2 regions of the Streptomyces sp. NPDC057877 genome follow, and region 2 is predicted to be linked to the other one. Evidence: riboswitches for the same ligand, from Rfam matches in the RefSeq annotation. Region 2 holds a riboswitch; the other holds the start of a gene.
The links. A riboswitch is a leader RNA that binds a small molecule or an ion and turns the genes downstream of it on or off. The one in region 2 is predicted to bind ZMP and ZTP.
Positions count from the first base shown of each region.

Region 1: it holds a riboswitch for ZMP and ZTP, as region 2 does, so the genes downstream of both, ACFVQG_RS13300 (bifunctional 5,10-methylenetetrahydrofolate dehydrogenase/5,10-methenyltetrahydrofolate cyclohydrolase) here and ACFVQG_RS21395 (glycine hydroxymethyltransferase) in region 2, are expected to answer to the same signal.

Region 1 is NZ_JBHVMS010000004.1:382,431-393,027, reverse strand. Features, by position in the region: gene ACFVQG_RS13330 (Cys-Gln thioester bond-forming surface protein) at 1-1,029, opposite strand, end outside; gene ACFVQG_RS13325 (single-stranded DNA-binding protein) at 1,389-1,874, opposite strand; gene ACFVQG_RS13320 (GTPase) at 2,055-4,178, opposite strand; gene ACFVQG_RS13315 (dynamin family protein) at 4,182-5,789, opposite strand; tRNA gene ACFVQG_RS13310 (tRNA-Arg) at 6,111-6,183, shown strand; gene ACFVQG_RS13305 (hypothetical protein) at 6,597-7,703, shown strand; ZMP/ZTP riboswitch at 7,911-7,996, shown strand; gene ACFVQG_RS13300 (bifunctional 5,10-methylenetetrahydrofolate dehydrogenase/5,10-methenyltetrahydrofolate cyclohydrolase) at 8,019-8,885, shown strand; gene ACFVQG_RS13295 (hypothetical protein) at 9,339-10,109, opposite strand; gene ACFVQG_RS13290 (hypothetical protein) at 10,394-10,597, shown strand, end outside.
Region 2 is NZ_JBHVMS010000006.1:623,110-633,706, reverse strand. Features, by position in the region: gene ACFVQG_RS21430 (PLP-dependent aminotransferase family protein) at 1-312, shown strand, start outside; gene ACFVQG_RS21425 (hypothetical protein) at 385-729, shown strand; gene ACFVQG_RS21420 (glutathionylspermidine synthase family protein) at 788-1,972, shown strand; gene ACFVQG_RS21415 (PP2C family protein-serine/threonine phosphatase) at 1,978-3,153, opposite strand; gene ACFVQG_RS21410 (RNA polymerase sigma factor) at 3,377-3,982, shown strand; gene ACFVQG_RS21405 (hypothetical protein) at 3,975-4,823, shown strand; gene ACFVQG_RS21400 (hypothetical protein) at 4,940-5,671, shown strand; gene ACFVQG_RS21395 (glycine hydroxymethyltransferase) at 5,700-7,148, opposite strand; ZMP/ZTP riboswitch at 7,193-7,280, opposite strand; gene rocD (ornithine--oxo-acid transaminase) at 7,420-8,625, shown strand; gene trpS (tryptophan--tRNA ligase) at 8,696-9,709, shown strand; gene ACFVQG_RS21380 (2'-5' RNA ligase family protein) at 9,893-10,483, shown strand; gene ACFVQG_RS21375 (decaprenylphospho-beta-D-erythro-pentofuranosid-2-ulose 2-reductase) at 10,477-10,597, opposite strand, start outside.

The DNA.
Region 1 (10,597 bases), on a different contig from region 2:
CATCAGCTCGAAGGTGAAGTCCTCGTCGCCGACGTTGGACGCGGTGATGTCCAGGCCGCCCTCGGCGCAGTTCTTCCGGGCGGACACGGCGGGTATGGCGCCCGCCGAGGCCCAGGTCGCCCGCGCCGTCACCGACACCGTCGACTCGCTGGAACCAGCCAGGATCTGGGTCTGGCTACGGCTCTCGGAGGCGAAGGCGCGGCCGACCGGGACGGTGGTGGTGGCGGTCAGGGTGAGGTCCGCCGAGCCGTCCGCGGTGTCCTTCGGCACAGCGAAGAACAGCCGGTCGCCGTCGGCGGCGGAGGTGACGGGCTCACCCTTCGCGTCGACGATGCGTACGCCGCTGGTGACGGCGTCCGCCGGGGGGCTCACCGTGACCGTGTCGGCGTCCGTGTCCACCGTCACCGGGCCCAGCAGCTCGCCGGGGCGGCCCGAGACCGCGGGCGGGGCGAGGGTGAGGGAGGCCTTGGGTTCCGTCAGGTCGCGGGCGTTCTTCTCCAGGTAGTCGGCGAGCTTCTCCGCCTCCGCGTCGACGGCGTCGACGTCCGCGCCGTCGGAGTACCGCCAGATGGCCACCTGCGTACCGGCCGCCGCGTCCTGCTCGGTCAGGCCGCCGCGTATGCCCGCCTTCCGCGCCAGCGCCGCGAGGTCGTTCACCTGCGGGTAGGAGTGCCGCAGGATCCAGCGGATCCGGCCCGCGTCCTTGTTGGCGCCCAGGGACGTGCCGCTCCACGGGGTCTCGTGGTACCTGGCGTCCTTCTGCGTGGGGTTGTGCAGGTCGACGCAGTAGGTCTGCAGGGTGCCGCCGCCCTCGACGGACATCTCGAACAGGCCCGCCGACACGTCCAGGTCCCCGCCCTCGGTGTGGACCACCGCACCGCCGTACGTCTTCAGGCCGCCGATGGTGGCCGTCGCCCCGCCCCGGGTGGGGGCCGTCCCGTCCTCGGCGGCGGCCGAGCCCGCGCCCACCGTCACACCGGTGGCGACGAGCCCGGCGACCAGCGCCGCCCCGGCGGCACGGCGAGCCATCCGCTGTCTGCGCGCCGACTGCCCGGGCAGGGTGGACGGAGCGGACGGCGCCGACGGCAGGGACGGCGTGGAGGACGAAGAAAGCACGTAATTCCCCTTCGAGCAGGACCCATTGACGTGGGGGTGCGGTCCCACCAGCAGAATCAGTAGCCCCAAGAGCTATTTCCGGCATCCTAGGTACGGCTCGCGCCGCGCTTCCCCGTGAGCCCGTCAGCCAACCGATCCGAATCGGAATCGTTATCGCGGGGACCCCCCGCGAGCAGGGCTTATCGACAAATCACTGCGGGTTGTTCGGTGCACATTCGTCGATAAGCCGCAGTTCGGGCGACGGCGGTTGGGCGGTCACGGGGGAGCCGACTTCACGTCACCAGAGCTGGCTCCGGGGCCTGTTGACTCGGTTGCCTTTCCCGGTCCTCCGAACTGGGCGCCGGTGTCTCCCAGTTGGGTTCCGTTTGCCGCGTCGTCGAGGCCGCTGCCGTGTCGCTCCTCGCCTGTGCGCGTCGGAAGGCCGAGGTGCCCCGGGCGAGGTCATGGCCGATCGCCAGCGCGTCGATGTCCGCCGAGGTCCAGTTCTGACCCTCGCGCACGTCCGTCCGTACCTTCAGCCTGCCCTGCACGACGACCGGATCGCCCACCGAGAGGCAGGCCGACACGTTGGTGGCGAGCTGCCGGTTGGCCCACACCGTGAAGAAGTTGGTGTGCCCGTCCGTCCAGGTGCTCCTCTCCCGGTCCCAGTACCGCGCGGTCACCGCCAGCCGGAAGCGCGTCGAAGGTCCCGACGCCAGGTCCCGGTACACCGGCTGCGTCGCCACGTTGCCCACCACGCAGATCACCGTCTCGTTCATCGCTGTCCCCTCCATGCGGCTGTGTCTGCCGAGGCGACCGCGTCCGTCGCGATCGCCGCAAGGCCAGACTGCCTCCGCCGCGCCGGGCCCGCTGAGCGCTGTGGACCGCTCCCCACCTGTGGAAAACTCCGCCACCCGAACGGGTGACGCGCCCACAAGGGCAGGGGCCCGGCGGCCCCCTCACCTCCCCCCGGCCGCCCCCACCACCTCCGCCCCCATCACCCGCGCATACTGCTCCCGCACCTCCCGGTACCGCAGCAGCTCAGCCGCCACCGGATCGAGCACCCGGGCCCGCCCGCACCCGGCCGCGGCGTCCCGCAAGCGCCGTTCCGCCTCCAGGCCGTACCGCCGTGCCGGTCCCCGGGCGGCCATCCTGCAGCTCCACTCGACGATCGGCCCGCCGACGATCCCGAGCACCATCAGCAGCACGGGCACCCCGAGGTTCGGCGACATGAACCCCACGATCTGCCCCACCAGCCACAGCCCGCCGATCACCTGAAGCAGCGTCATCGACGCCTGCACCAGCACCGCGGCGGGCCACCAGCCCGGCCGCGGCGGCCGACCCGGCGGCAACCCGGCCCGCGACGCCAGCTCGTCCAGCGCCTCCGGCAGCCCCTGCGAGCCGCGTACGGCGGCCTCCCGCACGGCCTGCGCCCAGGGCGCGGGCAGCCCCGCCGACGCCCGGTCGGCCACCGTCCGCACCGCCTGCTCGACGCGCTGCCGCGCGGTGACCTCCTCCTCCGGCTGCGGGCGCTGCGGGAACCGGCCCGTGGACGGCTCCCGACGCTCCTCGTACCAGCGCCACAGCCGCAGCCACGGCGTACCGCACGCGCGGTTGGCGTTGCGCAGCCAGGCACGTTCGGCGGCCTCACCGGCGGCGGTGGCACCGACGGCGTCCGCGAGCCGCGCGGAGAACTCGTCCCGCGCGCGCTCACTGAGCCCCGTACGCCGTCCCGTGGCGTACACCGGCCACAGCCGTACGGCCGCGGCGTCCAGGTCGGCGGAGATCCGCCGGGCCGCCGCGCCGCGCTCCGCGACGAACTGGCCGAGCGCCTCGCGCAGTTCCCCGAGGCCGTCCCCGGTGAGCGCGGACAGGGCGAGCACGGTCGCGCCCGGTTCGCCGTACTCCCCCAGGGCGATGCCGTCCTCGTCCAGCAGCCGCCGCAGATCGTCGAGGACCTGCTCGGTGGCCTCCCCGGGCAGCCGGTCGATCTGGTTCAGGACGACGAACATGACCTCCGCGTGACCGGCCATGGGCCGCAGATAGCGCTCGTGGAGTACGGCGTCGGCGTACTTCTCCGGATCGACGACCCAGATGATCGCGTCCACCAGCGCCAGCACCCGGTCCGCCTGCTCCCGGTGCTGTACGGCCGCCGAGTCGAGGTCGGGCAGGTCCACCAGGACGAGCCCGCGCAGTTGTGCCTCCGCCTCCGGGCTCTGCACGGGGCGGCGGCGCAGCCGCCCGGGGATGCCGAGCCGGTCGATCAGGCTCGCGGCGCCGTCGCTCCAACTGCACGCGATGGGCGAGGCGGTGGTGGGCCGTCGTACGCCGGTCTCCGAGATGGTCACCCCGGCGAGCGCGTTGAACAGCTGGGACTTGCCGCTGCCCGTCGCGCCCGCGATGGCGACGACGGTGTGCTGTCCGGAGAGCCTGCGCCGCGCGGCGGCCTCGTCGAGCACCCGGCCCGCCTCGCCGAGCGTCCGGCCGTCCAGCCGCGCCCGGGACAGGCCGACCAGCTCGCGCATGGCGTCCAGCCGTGACCGCAGCGACCCGTCGTACGCCAGCGGCGGCACGGTCCGCGGCCCGGGCGTCCGGGTCTCCACCACGGCTGCCGTCTCCGGCGCCTCCGCGTCCTCGTTCACCCGCCGCGCGATCAGCCCGTCGTCCCAGGCCTCCGCCGAGTCCTCGGCGTCCCCCTGAGGGGCCGTACTGGTCGACGTACGGGTCTTGCCCTGGCGGTCGGCGGGAGGCTCAGGCGGGCGGACCGTAGGGCGGTAGGAGGGGGGATCGGGGATGGGGCGGGGCTCGGCGGGCCGGTCGGCCGGACGCTCCGTCACGCGCGGGCTGTCCTTGCGCGCCGCCCCTGGGCTCTCCTCTTCCCCCATGCCACCCTCCGCAGGTACGCCGTCCCCGCTGCCGGAGCCGGGCTCCTCGCGCTCCGGCTCCTTCTCCGTCTCTGCTTCCTTCTCCACCTCCGCCTCCGTCTCCACGGCACGATCGACGTTCTCGGTGTGATCGCTGTGATCCCTGTGCTCCGTGTGATCGGCGTGCTCCGTGTGGTCCTGGTCAGTGACGGCGGTCACCGGTCACCTCTCCTTCTGCAGTACGGACAGCGCGGCGATGAGTTCGGCCTGCGGTTCCGGATGGACCTCGAGCGCGTCCAGCGGGGCGAGACGGCGCTCGCGCTCGGTGTTCATCACCCGGTCCAGGCAGTCGATGAGCAGCCGCCCGCCGCGGTCGCGCAGCCGCAGCGCGCCGTGGGCGCCGATCCGCTCGGCGAGCCCCTCGCCCGCGGTGCGCGCCCGGCGACCGCCCAGCAGGGCCGTGGCGACCAGCGCGGCGATCACCTCGGGGTCGGGCGCGACGCTCCGGTCCAGCTCGCGCACCTCTTCCTCGGCGTACTCCTCCACCTCGCGCCGCCACCGCCGTACGGTCATCCCGATGCGGTGCTCGACGGGCTCCGTGGTCGGCTCCTGGGCGGTGAGTTCCGGGGCGTCCGCGGCGGGTTCGCGCCGCCAGGCGTCGTCGACGCGTTCGTCGGCGGCGGTGACGGCGCACAGCAGCAGCTCGCACAGGCTCTCGCCGAGGGCGTCGAGGAGTTCGCCAGCGGTGCAGTCGAGAGGGAAGGCGCGCCAGCGCTTGAGCGCGTCACCGGCGAGTACGGCACCGGCCTGCAACCGGCCCCGTACGCGCGCGTGCTCGCTGTCGTAGGCGGTGTCGACGGCGCCGGTGAGCCGGAGCGCGGCGGCGTACTGCGCGGCGGCGGCACCGGCCAGCTCGGGCATGCGGGCCTTGAGGGAGTCCAGGACGCCGTATGCCGTACGGGCCATGGCGTGCTGGCGGGCGCCCGCGTCCTGGGCCTGGTGGAGGAGCCAGGTCCGCAGCGGCGCCACGGCGGTGGCGGGCAGGAGTCCGCCGCCCCAGGCGGACTCGGGCAGCTCGGGCACGGTGAAGCGGGGTACGTCGCCGAGTCCGGCCTTGGTGAGCAGCGCCCCGTACTGCCGGGAGACCTCGGAGACGACCTGGTGGGGGACGCGGTCGAGAACGGTGACGAGGGTGGCCTTGTACTCCTTCGCGGTGCGCAGCAGATGCCAGGGCACGGCGTCGGCGTACCGGGCGGCCGTGGTCACCATGACCCAGATGTCGGCGGCGCAGATCAGCTCGGCGGCGAGGACACGGTTGTCGGCCACCAGGGAGTCGATGTCGGGGGCGTCGAGGAGGGCGAGGCCGGGCGGCAGGGTGTCGGCGGTCTCGATCCGGAGCACCCGCATCGGGTCCTCCCCGGGGAGGAGGAGATCGTCGCCTGTCTCGCGCTGGGGCACCCACACGCGCGTGAGGTCGGGCAGTACGCGCATGCCGCTGAACCAGTGATGATCCTCCGGATGGCAGACGAGCACCGGCGTCCGGGTCGTGGGCCGCAGCACACTCGCCTCGCTGACCCGCCGCCCCACGAGGGAGTTGACGAGCGTCGACTTGCCCGCGCCGGTGGAGCCCCCCACGACGGCCAGCAATGGTGCTTCGGTTTCCCTCAACCGGGGCACCAAGTAGTCGTCGAGCTGCGCGAGCAGTTCGTCGCGGTTGGCACGCGCGCGTGGGGCCCCCGCCAGGGGCAGCGGGAAGCGTGCGGCGGCGACACGGTCGCGCAGGGCGGAGAGTGCGTCGAGCAGCTGAGGCCGTACGTCCAAGGTCACCACATGTGAAGAATGCCCAATTTTAGGGGAATTCTGAAGCATATAGACATGTCTGCGCGCCGATGGAACACAAGGGACGGAAGGGGCGACCGGGACATGGCCACAGCCGAGGCATAACGAGTGCACAACACCCGGGACGCGGGACGCCAAAAGCGCTGCACGATTCGTACCTGCCTGCGATTATCAGGACCGCTTCACCGAACCTCCACATCGAGCCACGGAGGCGAAGCGACAGGGACATGGATCCGGGAGCCCTATCCTTGTCCCCGGCAGCGTCAAGGATCAGCCCACACCCGGGCACCACGACAGAGGCCACCACACCAGGCCCCCGTAGCTCAGTGGATAGAGCAGGCGCCTTCTAAGCGCTTGGCCGCAGGTTCGAGTCCTGCCGGGGGCGCCCTCTTTCCGCCCTCCCATCGGGAGGGCATTTTTGCTGTTCAGGGCCGTTTATCGGGCCCGGCCGAGCAGCTTCGCGGGTGCGGGTGGATCCTCGGGCGGAGCTGGCTGGTGTCCGGCTGGAGACGATCTCGTCCGGCCCTCGGCGGGTGCCCTTCCCGAAGACTTCCCGAAGTTTCGGTGCGCTCTCTTGCCGTCGAACCGCTCACCAACGCCACGGTCTGTGGTCGGCCCACAAGCATCGCCCTCGGCCGCGCAGACGTGCGCCCGCGTCATCGGCGGCGGCTGGCACTCACCCCCGCTGCGTCGACGCTCCCTGACTGTGGCAGGTGCCATTGCCAGACGGATGAAAACACGTTGGCGGGCCACCTCTGAGCTGCGACCATGCAGCTGTATCCCTTACGGAGGGTGCCTTTGTTCGTTTTCAGTTGTGCGCGTTGCGGTGTCGAGCTGACAGTCCCTTTGTCCCAGGTCTCCCTTCCGTCCCATGCCCGTCAGAAGTACGGGAATGGGGTCCAACTACCGGTACTCATGGAGGCAGGGACGTTTGCCGTGGACCCGGACCCATGGGGAGGGCCATGGCGGATGGGGGACGAGATCGATCCGGGCGAGGCGGAGGCACGCGGCATCTACGCGCCGGTCTACGCCCTGTCCGACAACACGCCCGGGGCAATCGTCATTGCTCCCGGTGACATCCGCGGTACCCGGCTGATTCCCGAGAAACGCGGCGGTGCCTGCTGTGGCCTCGACGGGGCCGAGGGGCCCAACATGGCCTGCGAGGCGTGCGACCTGCCCGTAGCAACAAGGGTCGACGACTGCTCGCTCTGGCAGGCAGTGCGGCTCAGCTCAGACGCCGTGCGCCGCGTCCTCGTCGACGGCGTCCGCACCGCGCCGTTCTCCTGGACGGAATTGGCAGAGAGGGCGGAGCGCACGCCCCCGTTCGAGCCGATCGGCACATGGGGAGGACGGTCTGGGTCGAGTCACTACTGGTCGTGGAGTCCTCAATGGGAGGCGGCAGCCGGCCAGGCGCTCGCCCACCTGTTGGTGGCCTCCAAAGGGCAGCCCGTGAAGGTCCCGGGCGGTCTGACCGCGGACGTGTTCCAACGCGCGCTCGACGCCTTGCTGCCCGCAGCCCCGCCAACGCGGCACGCCGTCCTGGCCGGACCGGGAGAACCCTCCGCCAGTGCGGGAGTCGACATCCTCCTCGTACCGGTCCATCCTCAGACGGGTCAGACCTGGACCCCCGCCGGCCCGGCGGCATCGGCGTACCCGGTGCCCCTGCCGCTGGGGGTGTGGCTGTGGCTGGTCTCCCCCGAGCCGTACCTGCCTGTTCCCGCGTCGGGCGGCATACCCCAGGACGTACTCCGCGACGACCCGCTCCCTCCGCGCCCCAACTACCTGTTCCGGGCCGACCGGGGCACGTTCGAGCACACCTTGGTCCGGCTACCAGCCGTTCGCAGCCCGTGGATACGCACGATCCTCGAGAACCTCACGCAGGATGCATCGGTCGACATCTTCTAGCCGCCGCATGGCAAGCGGACAGCGCCACCCGCCTGGCTTCGTTCACTTCCTGCAGCATCTGTCTGTGAGTTCGGGAGGTATCCGACAGGTGGAAGCGCGTCTGGGATGTTCACGTGACATGACGTCACTGCAGGAGGTGCGCCTTCGCAGGTCGCTCCCGGCCGAGCACGCTGGTCGGGTGTGAGCATGCTGCGTCTACTACAGTTCAGCGTGGGCCGTGACTGGCGCTGAGGTGGAGCACCACCGGGGAGCGGTCTGACGAGACGTCGTTGCCGTGCGCCTGGGCGAGTGGTCAGCAACGCCTGGAGGGCAACGATGTCCGCGACTCAGACGGCCCAGCTCATGGATGGCACCAGCCTCGCCAAACGCATCGTCGAAGAGGCTGCTGCCAAGGCGGCAGAGATCTCACGACGAGCGGGGACCAGTCCCTGCCTGGCGACGGTGATGGTGGGAGAGGATCCCGCGTCGGCCACGTACATCCGCATGAAACGGGCGCGGTGCGCGAAGGCAGGCATCCAGTCCCGGCATATCGGTCTGCCCGCCGCCACCACGACCGCCGAACTGATCGACACCCTCGCGGGCCTGTCCAGCGATCCGGAAGTGCACGGGATCCTGTTGCAGCACCCCTGCGGCCCGCACATCGACGAGCGAGCGGCGTTCGAGGCCATCGCTCCGGAGAAGGACGTCGACGGGGTGACGATGCATTCCTTCGCCGCGATGAGCTTCGCGCTGCCGGGATTCGTGTCCTGCACTCCGGGCGGGATCATGCGGTTGCTGGAAGCGTACGACGTCGAACTCGCCGGCAAGCACGCCGTCGTGGTGGGCCGCAGCGCGATTCTCGGCAAACCGGCCGGGATGCTCCTGCTCGCCAAGGACGCGACGGTCACGTACTGCCACTCCCGCACGGCTGGCCTGTCGGCGATCGTCCGGGAAGCGGATGTCGTGGTAGCAGCCGTGGGACGGCCTCGGCTGATCCGCGGTGAGGACGTCAAACCCGGCGCGGTCGTGATCGACGCCGGCTACAACCCGGGCAACGTCGGAGACGTGGACTACGACACCGCCCTCACCCGAGCTCGTCTGATCACTCCGGTTCCCGGTGGCGTTGGGCCGATGACCATTGCCGTCCTGCTCGCGCAGACCGTGGAAGCCGCCGCGAGCCAGCTCGGCATGCAGCGTCGCTGACGCCTCGCCAGCCCGGTGATGCCGTGTCAGCAAGGTCGTCGCTCGGAGCGAGAGCCCGCGTGTCGGCCTGGCGGGCGGTTCTGCTGATGGCGGCTCGCTGCCTGTGAGGGCGGTAAGCCGCCGAGAAGGCGTGGCCTGCGGATGCGTCAGCGCCCGGTGGTCCCGCCGGTTCAGCGGTCGACGTCGTAGGACCGCCTCGTTGCAGCCATCCAAACGATGGCAAATCGGCATACGGGTTGAAGGGGCGCTGGATATCAGATCATCCTTGCCGTCATGAGTCTCGTCTCCACCTCCTTCGATGTGCCCGACATGGCCGACTACGCCCACGACTGGGCTCTGGTCGACGTGGAGACTGCCGCTCGGTGAGGGGCTCCTTGGCCATCTCTGTCTCCTGCTCGCATACCGCGGACGATACTGTCGCCGACCAAGCGCGCATATCGTCCCGTGGATGGGTCAGCCGGGCGGCTGCATCCTGCGGAACTCCGCCACTGGGATCTCGAACTGTGCCTCGATCTTCGTGGCGTCCTTCTCCCGGCCGGCTTGCCGGAGCATGCCGACGGCCTGCTCCACGATCCTGCCGAGCCTGACGACCTCCGCCCGCAGGATGTGAAGTTCGGCATCGGGCTCGACTGCCTGCGCACCGCACCACTGCCGTACGAGGTCTCGGGCAGGCTTGAACTCCCTGTCGGCCTGGGCGCAGACCTCGGGGCTGAAGTGATGCCCCTCCCGTTTGCCCCGCCCCGGGGTGTACGAGCCGTAGATCGCTTCCCTTTGAGCCCGTTGCTCCTCGCGTGCCACCTCTGCCATGACCTGCTCGGCGTGCAGGGTGGCGCCCTTGCGAGCGCACGCCAGGGTCGCCGACCAGGGCGCCTCCGCACTCCCGTCATCGTGAAACACCGTCAACGGATCACCAGTGAGGAACTCGGCACTCTCCTCCAGCGCCTCGGCGAACGCCGTCACGTCGTAGACGTACAAGACGCCGTCGCCGTGCCGCGAATAGCCGACCCTCGCCAGCTCGTCCCACGGGCAGACCTCGAAGACGGTGTCCACCGCACGGCGTTCGGGAACATCACGAGAAGGTGTAGCAGCGCTGAGTTCTTTCCAGCGGCGTTCTCTCTCAAGCCAGCGGTCGACCTGTTCCCAGGGAACGCGCAGCTGAGAAGGCGGTACCCAAGCTTCACGCCCCTCCTCCTCGTCTGCGGTGAAGCGGACCTTGACGCGCACCGGACACTTGGTGCCAAGACGAAGCACCTCCACCCGAGCGACCGGGTCATGCGCCCGGGCACAGTGCGCCCAGAACTCCCCTACTTCCATCGCCACATCCCGTGGGTCCGGATGCGAAGGCATTCGCAGGACGGCGCACGGTTTCGCCGGGAATCGTGATCCAGCGGTATAAGGGCGCAATGCGCTCATGAGCGCGGCAGAGCCGGTCGTCTCGGCTCGCCCTACGGCGTTTGAGTACGGCGCCCGGTCTGCTCCGCCGCCGCGGCGGCGATAGTGTCCCCCGCGTGAGCGAGTACCAGTACTACGAGTTCCAGGCCCTCGACCGGCCGCTCAGCCGCGAGGAACAGGAGCAGTTGCGGGCTGTCTCCACCCGGGCGCGGATCACCGCCACCAGCTTCACCAACACCTACAACTGGGGTGACCTGAGCGGAAATCCGCGCAGCATGGTGGAGCGCTATTTCGACGCCCACCTGTACGTCACCAATTGG
Region 2 (10,597 bases):
CTCCGCGCCGCCCGGCTGCGCTACCGGCGCCGCCGCGACGCCCTGGTCTCCGCCCTCGCCACCCGGGCCCCGCAGGTCCGGGTCACCGGCATCGCCGCCGGACTGCACGCCGTACTGCGCCTGCCGCCCGGTACCGAACCGTCCGTCGTGCAGGCCGCCACCTGGCAGGGCCTGGCCCTGAACGGCCTGTCCTTCTTCCGCCACGAGGCCGCGCGGACCGAGCCCGTCGACGCCCTCGTCGTGGGCTACGGCACACCCCCGGACCACGCCTGGGCGGGGGCGCTGGAAGCGTTGGCCAGGGTCCTGCCGTAAGGTGATCGCCCAGTTGGCAGGTACAGGTACACAAGTACCCGCGCGCAGACACGGATTCGGGGAGACGGGGACATGGCGGAAACACGGCGTCGGCTACGGTCCAGCACCGTGGTGCTCGGCGGAATGGGCGTCGTCGCGGCGGCCCTGACCTCCTGCGGCTCCGACCCCGACCGCCGCTGTGTCGACCGCGACAGCTACACCTGGGACGGCTACAAGGTCATCGCCGACAAGAACTGCTCGTCGTCGTCCGGCTCCGCGGGTTCGTACGGGAAGGGCGGCAAGAAGCGGAACGGTGGCGACGCCGCCTGGTACTACGACGCCGAAGTGAGCGGCGGCTACGCCGAGTACGGCACCTTCAGCCGTAGCGAGGCCGTCGACCGGGGCGGCTTCGGCTGCTCGGGCAGCGGCGGCGGCTGACCGGTCGCATCCCCTCGCATCCCGCCGCATCCATCCCCGTCGAATCCCGTCGTATCCCATGGAACGCCGCACGATCGAACCCCGCCCCGGCTGGCAGCAGACCGTCGAGGAGCAGGGGCTCATCTACCCGCTCACGCGCTACCCCGACGACTCCCTGCGCCCCTACTGGGACGAGAGCGCCTACTACGTCTTCTCCCTGGCGGAGGTCGAGGCGCTGGAGGAGGTCGTCGAGGAACTGCACCGCATGTGTCTCGCCGCCGCCGCGCACATCGTCGAGGCGAACCGCTTCGCTGACCTCGGGATCACCGACCCGCGCGTGGCCCGCGCCGTCGCCGAGGCCTGGCACCGGCGCGCCGAACTCCCCTCCGTGTACGGCCGCTTCGACCTGCGCCACGACGGCACCGGTCCGGCCAAGCTGCTGGAGTACAACGCCGACACGCCCACGTCGCTGGTCGAGGCCGCCTCCCCGCAGTGGTTCTGGATGGAGGAGCGCTTCCCCGGCGCCGATCAGTGGAACTCCCTGCACGAACGCCTCGTCGCCGCCTGGGGGAACCAGGCCGGACTGCTCCAGCCGGGCAGCCCGCTGTACTTCGCGCACTCCTCCGCCGACGAACTCGGCGAGGACCTGATGACCGTCGCCTACCTCAAGGAGACCGCCGAGCAGGCGGGCCTGGACACCGACTGGATCTCCATGGAGGAGATCGGCTGGGACCGGCTGTCCGGCCGCTTCGTCGACAACCGGCTGCGCTTCATCCGCAGTTGCTTCAAGCTCTACCCCTGGGAGTGGCTGACCACGGACCGCTTCGCGCCCCACGTCCTCGCCACCCTCGACAACGGCGGCGGCACGGGCTCCACCCTCTGGATCGAGCCCGCCTGGAAGATGCTGCTCAGCAACAAGGCCCTCCTGGCCGTCCTCTGGGAGCTGTACCCGGGGCACCCGCACCTCCTCCCCGCCTATCTCGACGGCCCCCGCGACCTGGCCACGACCACCGGTTACGTCGCCAAGCCGCTGCTCGGCAGGGAGGGCGCGGGCGTGACGGTCCACGCACCGGGCGCGGATCCCGTGGTGCGCGGGGAGCCCTGCTGCTACCAGGAACTGGCCCCGCTGCCCGACTTCGACGGCAACCGGGTCGTTCTCGGGGCGTGGGTCGTCGAGGACGAGGCGGCGGGGCTCGGCATCCGGGAGTCGTCCGGGCTGGTCACGGACGAGTACGCGCGTTTCCTGCCGCATGTGATCCTCTGAGGCTGTTACTGCGACGGCGGCCACCACTCGAACATCAGGATCGTCGCGTCGTCGCGGAGCCGGTTGTGCTGGGCGTCCAGGATGGAGTGGATCAGACGGCGCAGCACCTCCGGGGCGAGTTCCCCCGCGGCGGTCGCCCGGATGATGGAGTCGGCGAAGCGCTGGAGGCCGAACTCCTCGCCCTCCCGGGTGCGCGCCTCGGTGACGCCGTCCGTGTACATCAGCACCCGGTCGCCCGGTTCGAGGGTGATCTCGTGGGTCTGCCGGGGCCGCCCGGCGAGCAGGAACGGCAGCCCCATCGGCGGGTCCGGCTGGCGCGCCATCTCGTCGATCATCGGCAGCTCGTCCCGGATCAGCAGCGGCGCCGGATGCCCGCAGTTCATCCAGCGCAGCACCCCGGTGGCCAGGTCCAGCTGGGTGATCACCCCGGTGCAGAACTGGTCCGGCAGCCACGCCGCCAGCGCGTCGTCGACGCAGGTCACCAGCTCGGGCAGGTTCGCCCCGGTGCGGCGCGCGTTGCGGCAGGCGGCCAGCGAGACGGCGGTCGTCAGGCCCGAGGCGAGGTTGTGGCCCATGGCGTCCAGCACCGCCGTGTGCAGGGTCGTCTCGGTGAGGGAGTGGTCGAAGGCGTCACCGCCGATGTCGTAGGCCGGTTCGAGCACGGCCGTCGACACCACGTGCGCGGTGCCGATCGTGCGCGGCGGCAGGAAGGCGCGCAGCATCTCGGCGGGCAGGTGCATCGGTTCGGTACGGGTCCGTCGTACGAAGGAGTCCTTGTACGCCCGCTTGGAGGTGATCATTATGGCCAGCAGCGAGGCGAGGGCCCGGCCGCGGCGCAGGACCACCGGGGTGAGCGCGGGCGCGTGCACGGCGAGCACGCCCAGCCGCTCGGCGCCGTCCAGCAGCGGGAACCAGGCCGTCATGCCGCCCGGGTCGGACTCCTCCACCCGGAGCGCCTGGGTGCGGTAGCACCAGCCCGCCAGGGTGTCGTCGATGGACAGGGCCGAGGCGGTGTCGGTCATCTTCAGCAGCTGACGCTGCTGGATGTCGGCGAGGTAGACCACGGAGTGCTGCAGCCCCAGGGCCGCGGAGCAGCGTGCGATGACCGTGCCCAGGTCCAGCGCGAAGTTGCCCGGATCGGCGAGGAACTCCTCCAGCATGCCGCCCTCGGGCGTCGGCATTCCCACCTCGTCTCCTTCCTTCGCGCCGCCCGTGCCAGGTGTGGTGCGCCGCACTGCAGTCTCACACCGGGGAGCGGGGGGCGCGCGGTGGCCGGGGCCGTGTGGGGTGGTGGCGGGGGTGCTGTGGAAAGTCGTGGGCGCCGGGTGGGAACCGGTGGGCCTTCGGCGGTGTACCAAGTGTGTGAGGACGCGGGAGGGGGGCCGCATCGTCGATGAGGCCGCGGTGATCGCACGCGTACGCGCCGGAGAGCCGGAGGCGTACGCGGAGCTGGTGCGCGCCCATACGGGCATCGCACTGCGGGCGGCCACCGCGCTCGGGGCGGGAGCGGACGCGGAGGACGTGGTGCAGCAGGCCTTCGTCAAGGCGTACTGCGCGCTGGGCCGGTTCAGGGACGGCGCGGCGTTCAAGCCGTGGCTGCTGTCGATCGTCGCCAACGAGGCGAGGAACAGCATGCGCACGGCGGCCCGGCAGCGCACGCTCGCGGGCCGGGAGGCGGCGTACGTTGAGGCCGAGCCGCTGATACCCGAGTCCGCGGACCCGGCGGTCGCCACCCTGGAGACCGAGCGCCGCGCGGCCCTGCTGTCCGCCCTGGAGCAGCTGGGCGAGGAACACCGCCTGGTCGTCACCTACCGCTATCTGCTGGAGATGGACGAGTCCGAGACGGCCGAGGCCCTCGGCTGGCCCCGTGGCACGGTGAAGTCCCGGCTGAACCGCGCCCTGCGCAAGCTGGGCCGACTGCTGCCGGACTTCGAGCCTCGGGGAGGACGGGGAGGACCTGAAGGACGGGGAGGACGGGGAGGACGGGAAGGGGGTGACGAGGGTGAGTGAGGGGCGCGAGCCGGACCGCGAGGGTGCCTCCCGGCTGCCGGAGGAGCTGCGGGCGCTGGGGCGGTCGCTGGACCGGCCCGGGGACGGCGCGGCGGAGTCGATGGTCGAGCGGGTGCTGGAGCGGATACTGGCCGAGCAGGTGCCGGTGCCGGAGCCGGTCGGCGGCGCCGCGGATGCCGGTGCGCGGCTGCGGCAGGTGCGGCGGTGGACGCGGGCGCGGTGGCGTTCGCTGACGGCGCTGCTGTGCGGGCTGCTGACGGTGCTCGTGCTCACGCCCCCGGTGCGGGCCGCGGTCGTCGACTGGTTCGGCTTCGGCGGCATCGAGGTGCGCTACGACCCCTCGGCGCCGCCGCCCACCCCCGCCGAGGTGCCCGGCTGTGGCCGGTCGGTGTCGCTGGCCCGGGCCGAGCGTGAGGCGGGGTTCCGGCCGGTGGTGCCGGACGCGCTGGGCGCTCCGGACGCGGTGTCGGTGAGCCGGGAGCCGCAGGGGCGGTTCCTGGTGACCCTGTGCTGGCGGGAGCGGGGGCGCACGATACGGCTGGACGAGCACCCGGCCCGCCTCGACGTCGGCTTCGCCAAGACGGTGCGGGAGCAGCCGCAGTGGCTCCAACTCGGCGACGACCCTTCGAATCCGGCCCTGTGGTTCGCCCGCCCGCACCGGCTGGCCTACTGGCTGGTGGACCCGGACGGCGACCTGTACACCCGCGTCAAGCGCACCGCGGGCCCGACGCTGCTGTGGACCCGTTCCGCCCCGGAGGGCGGCGTGGTGACGCTGCGGCTGGAGGGCGTGCCGTCGGAGGAGCGGGCGGTGGAGATCGCGAGGTCCGTTCCGCGGCCGTAGGAAGTCGGGGCGGGGTGGGAACCCCGGCGGGCCGGGCGGTGTACCAGAAGTGACACGCGGCCCGCGGACGGGCCGCGAGGGTTCAGGGGATCACTCGGCAGGGGGCTGGTATGGGCATGCTCGTGCGACGTGGGGAGAGCTGGTCGGCGCGTCAGCTGGCGTCGGTGGTGACGGCGTTGGTGCTGTCATGGCTGGTGGTGTGGTGGTGTGCGCCGGGCGCGGCGGCCGGTGGGCCGACGAGCGCGCTCGTGGTGTCGCCGGAGAGCCGTGAGACGGCGGCTCTGTACTACTCCGACAAGGAGTACGCCGAGTTGGACCGCCTGCTGGGCGAGCGGGCCGGGGGCAGCGCGGAGCGGCCCTCCGACTCCGAGCTGGTGAGGTCCAGGCAGATCAATGTCACCTGGATGGTGCACGACATAGACCCCTGGCGGATGAGCCGCGTCCATGTCCCCGCCGGGGGTTCGTCCCTCTGGATCCACACCTCGACCAACCCCCCGCAGTGGACCGGCGCCTGGCATCGCGCCAAGCAGCCCGCCGAGCTGCGGGCCCTGCTGGAGCGGCTCGGGGTGATGGGGACGGCCAAGGACCCGGCGGCGGCCCCGCCCGCACCCGAGAGCACCGAGACGGCCGCGGCGGGTCAGCCGGGCGGGACGGTCACCGCATCGCCCTCCCTGGCCGCCGCCTCCGCGACGGACGGCCGGGGCGGTGGGGACGACGGCTGGTGGTGGGCCCTGCCGGGCGCGGCAGCCGGTGCCGTACTGGCGTTGCTGCTGCGCCCGCTCGCGGTGAACCGCTCGCACCGGCCCCGGCCGGAGCCGGGACCGAGGCAGGAGCTACGGGATGTGTGACCGGATGCCCGACGGGCCCGGTGAGGGCTCAGCCGAGGTCGATCTCGGGGTACAGCGGGAAACCGGCGACCAGGTCGGTGGCCCGGCGGGAGATCTCGACGGCGGTCTTCGGGTCGATGACGTGCTGGGCCTTGGAGGGCGTGCCCTTGCTGGTGGTGCCGGGCTCGGTGGTGGTCAGGACGCGGTCGATGAGACCGGCGACCTCGTCCATCTCGGCGGTGCCCAGACCACGGGTGGTCAGGGCGGGGGTGCCGATGCGGATGCCGGAGGTGTACCAGGCGCCGTTGGGGTCGGCCGGGATGGCGTTGCGGTTGGTGACGATGCCGGACTCGAGGAGGGCGGCCTCGGCCTGGCGGCCGGTGAGGCCGTAGGAGGAGGCCACGTCGATCAGGTTGAGGTGGTTGTCGGTGCCGCCGGTGACGAGCGTGGCGCCGCGCCGCATCAGCCCCTCGGCCAGCGCGCGGGAGTTGTCGACGATGCGCTGGGCGTAGCCGCGGAAGGAGTCCTGCCGCGCCTCCGCCAGGGCCACCGCCTTGGCCGCCATCACATGCGGGAGCGGGCCGCCGAGGACCATCGGGCAGCCCCGGTCCACCTGGTCCTTGAGGGAGTCGTCGCACAGGACCATGCCGCCGCGCGGGCCGCGCAGCGACTTGTGGGTGGTGGTGGTGACGATCTGGGCGTGCGGCACCGGGTCGAAGTCGCCGGTGAGGACCTTTCCGGCGACCAGACCGGCGAAGTGCGCCATGTCGACCATGAGGGTGGCGCCGACCTCGTCGGCGATCTCCCGCATGACGCGGAAGTTCACCAGCCGGGGGTAGGCGGAGTAACCGGCGACGATGATCAGCGGCCGGAACTCCCGGGCGGAGGTCCGCAGCGCCTCGTAGTCGATGAGGCCGGTGGCGGGGTCGGTGCCGTAGGAGCGTTGGTCGAACATCTTGCCGGAGATGTTCGGGCGGAAGCCGTGGGTGAGGTGGCCACCGGCGTCCAGGGACATGCCGAGCATGCGCTGGTTGCCGAAGGCCTGGCGCAGTTCGGCCCAGTCGGCGTCGGAGAGGTCGTTGACCTGGCGGACGCCCGCCTTCTCCAGCGCGGGGGTCTCGACGCGCTGGGCGAGGACGGACCAGAAGGCGACCAGGTTGGCGTCGATGCCGGAGTGCGGCTGGACGTAGGCGTGGCGGGCGCCGAAGAGTTCCCTGGCGTGCTCGGCGGCGAGGGACTCCACGGTGTCCACGTTGCGGCAGCCCGCGTAGAAGCGGCGGCCGATGGTGCCCTCGGCGTACTTGTCGCTGAACCAGTTGCCCATCGCCAGCAGGGTGGCCGGGGAGGCGTAGTTCTCGGAGGCGATCAGCTTGAGCATCTCGCGCTGGTCGGACACCTCCTGGCCGATGGCGTCGGCGACCCGCGGCTCCACGGCGCGGATCACATCGAGGGCGGCGCGGTAGGCGGTGGACTCGGGGGAGAGGGGCTGGTCTGGCATGTCGGCCTCCGGTCGGCGTGGCTTTTCGGCGTGGTCACGGTTCACGGTTCGGCCCAGGCGCACGGCACTCGCTCTCGCAGGCCGCTCCCCGATGGTCGGTCCCATCCCAGCGCGCCAGTCACGGCCCATGGATCAGCCTACCGGGCACGCCGTACGGGCAGGTTCCCTCGTCCAGCATGCGAGCGTGGCGGGAAAGGGGTAGGCCTGGTGTGCCGACTCGCGTTCTGGATCACCCTCTGGCCGACCTTCCGGCTGACCTCGTGGAGCTGCCGTGACCGCTACGGAAGACCTCATCGCCGCCGCCGAGGCGCACAGCGCGCACAATTACCATCCGCTGCCGGTGGTCGTGTCCACGGCCGACGGGGCGTGGATGACGGATGTGGAGGGACGCCGGTACCTGGACCTGCTGGCCGGTTACTCGGCGCTCAACTTCGGGCACGGCAACCGTCGGCTGCTCGACGCGGCGCGGGCCCAGCTGCAGCGGGTGACGCTGACGTCGCGGGCCTTCCACCACGACCGGTTCCCGGCGTTCTGCGCCCAACTGGCCGAGCTGTGCGGCATGGAGACGGTGCTGCCGATGAACACCGGCGCGGAGGCCGTGGAGACGGCGGTGAAGACGGCCCGCAAATGGGGGTACCGGATCAAGGGCGTGCCCGCGGAGATGGCGAAGATCGTGGTGGCGGGCGGCAACTTCCACGGCCGCACGACCACGGTGATCAGCTTCTCCACCGACCCGGAGGCCCGCGCCGACTACGGGCCGTACACGCCCGGCTTCGAGATCGTGCCGTACGGCGATCTCACGGCGATGCGGCAGGCGCTCGCGGAGAACACGGTGGCGGTGCTGCTGGAGCCGATCCAGGGCGAGTCGGGGGTGATCGTCCCGCCGGAGGGCTATCTCCCGGCGGTGCGGCGGCTGACCCGCGAGCGGAACGTGCTGTTCATGGCGGACGAGATCCAGTCGGGCCTCGGCCGCACGGGACGGACCTTCGCCTGCGAGCACGAGGGCGTGGTGCCGGATGTGTATGTGCTGGGCAAGGCGCTCGGCGGCGGCATCCTGCCGGTGTCGGCGGTGGTGTCGTCGGCGGAGGTGCTCGGGGTGTTCCGGCCCGGCGAGCACGGCTCGACCTTCGGCGGGAACCCGCTGGCCTGCGCGGTGGCGCTGGAGGTGATCGCGATGCTGCGCTCCGGCGAGTACCAGGCGCGCGCCACCGAGCTGGGCGCACACCTGCACCGGGAACTGCACGCCCTCGCCGACACCGGCCGGATCACGGCGGTGCGGGGCCGCGGCCTCTGGGCGGGCGTGGACATCGCCCGCGCGTACGGCACGGGCCGCGAGGTCTCCGAGCGCCTCATGGACCGGGGCGTCCTGGTCAAGGACACCCATGGCTCGACGATCCGTATCGCGCCCCCGCTGGTGATCAGCGAGGAGGACCTGGACTGGGGGCTGGACCAGCTGCGGGTGGTGCTGGCGGGGTAGACCCGAGCGCCCCGTGGGAGGGGAATCCCCATGCCCCAGAAGGGCCGCGGGCAATGAGAGAATGATGAGCATGGCCTCTGACCGACCTCGCGTGCTCTCCGGAATCCAGCCCACCGCAGGCTCGTTCCACCTCGGCAACTACCTCGGCGCCGTCCGCCAGTGGGTGGCGCTCCAGGAGACCCACGACGCGTTCTACATGGTCGTCGACCTGCACGCGATCACGGTCCCGCAGGACCCGAAGGAGCTGCGGGCCAACACCCGGCTCGCCGTGGCCCAGCTGCTGGCCGCGGGCCTGGACCCCGAGCGGTGCACGCTGTTCGTCCAGAGCCATGTCCCCGAGCACGCCCAGCTCGGCTGGATCATGAACTGCCTCACCGGCTTCGGGGAGGCCAGCCGGATGACCCAGTTCAAGGACAAGTCCGCCAAGCAGGGCGCCGAGCGCGCGTCGGTCGGGCTGTTCACCTACCCGGTCCTCCAGGTCGCCGACATCCTGCTGTACCAGGCCAACGAGGTGCCGGTCGGTGAGGACCAGCGCCAGCACATCGAGCTGACCCGCGACCTCGCCGAGCGGTTCAACGGGCGCTTCGGTGAGACCTTCACCATCCCCAAGCCGTACATCCTCAAGGAGACGGCGAAGATCTACGACCTCCAGGACCCGTCGATCAAGATGAGCAAGTCGGCGTCCACGCCGAAGGGCCTCATCAACCTCCTCGACGACCCCAAGGCCACCGCGAAGAAGGTCAGGAGCGCGGTCACCGACACCGACACCGTCATCCGCTACGACGCGGAGAACAAACCCGGTGTGAGCAACCTCCTCTCCATCTACTCCACCCTCACCGGGGCGGGAATCGGCGAACTGGAGGAGAAGTACACGGGGAAGGGCTACGGTGCGCTCAAGACGGACCTCGCCGAGGTCATGGTCGACTTCGTGACGCCGTTCCGGGAGCGCACCCAGCAGTATCTGGACGACCCGGAGACGCTCGACTCGATCCTGGCCAAGGGCGCGGAGAAGGCCCGCGCCGTCGCCGCGGAGACGCTGGCGCAGGCGTACGACAAGGTGGGCTTCCTCCCGGCCAAGCACTGAGCGCCGGAGCGGTCCGCCTCTCACCCCCCCACACCCGTGCACCAGCGCGCCACGGTGCACCGGACAGCGCTGCACATCACTCCGGCTGCGCCTGCCCCGAGCATGGCCGTGGCCGTACAGTCGAAAGCCGGACGGCCGTACCAGCGGCCGCCCCTGCTCACCACCAGGACGACAGGAGACGACGTGGGGACCGTAACGATCGGGGTGTCGATCGCGGTCCCGGAGCCGCACGGCAGCCTGCTCCAGCAGCGGCGCGCGGGCTTCGGCGACGCCGCGGCTCACGGCATCCCCACGCATGTCACCCTGCTGCCGCCGACGGAGGTCGACGACGCGCTGCTGCCCGCGATCGAGACGCATCTCACCGAGGTCGCGGCGGCCGGGCGCCCCTTCCCGATGCGGCTGTCCGGCACCGGCACCTTCCGGCCGCTGTCACCGGTGGTGTTCGTGCAGGTCGTGGAGGGCGGCGACGCCTGCGCCTGGCTCCAGAAGCAGGTCCGGGACGCCTCCGGGCCGGTCGCCCGGGAGCTGCAGTTCCCCTACCACCCGCATGTCACCGTGGCCCACGGCATCCCCGAGGAGGCCATGGACCGGGCCTACGAGGAACTCGCCGACTACGAGGCCGAGTGGCCCTGCACCGGGTTCGCCCTCTACGAACAGGGCGCCGACGGTGTGTGGCGCAAGCTGCGGGAGTTCACCTTCGGCGGCCCGGTGGTGCCCCCGCAGGCCTCGGCGCCCGCGGAACGCGGCAGCACCCAGCGCGCCGACCGCTACTGAACCGGCAGCCGCCGGAACACCCCGCGGGGCAGGTGCCGCAGCGCCGACATCAGCAGCCGTAGCGAGCCCGGCACCCACACCGTCTCCGAGCGGCAGCGCAGCCCCAGCTCGATG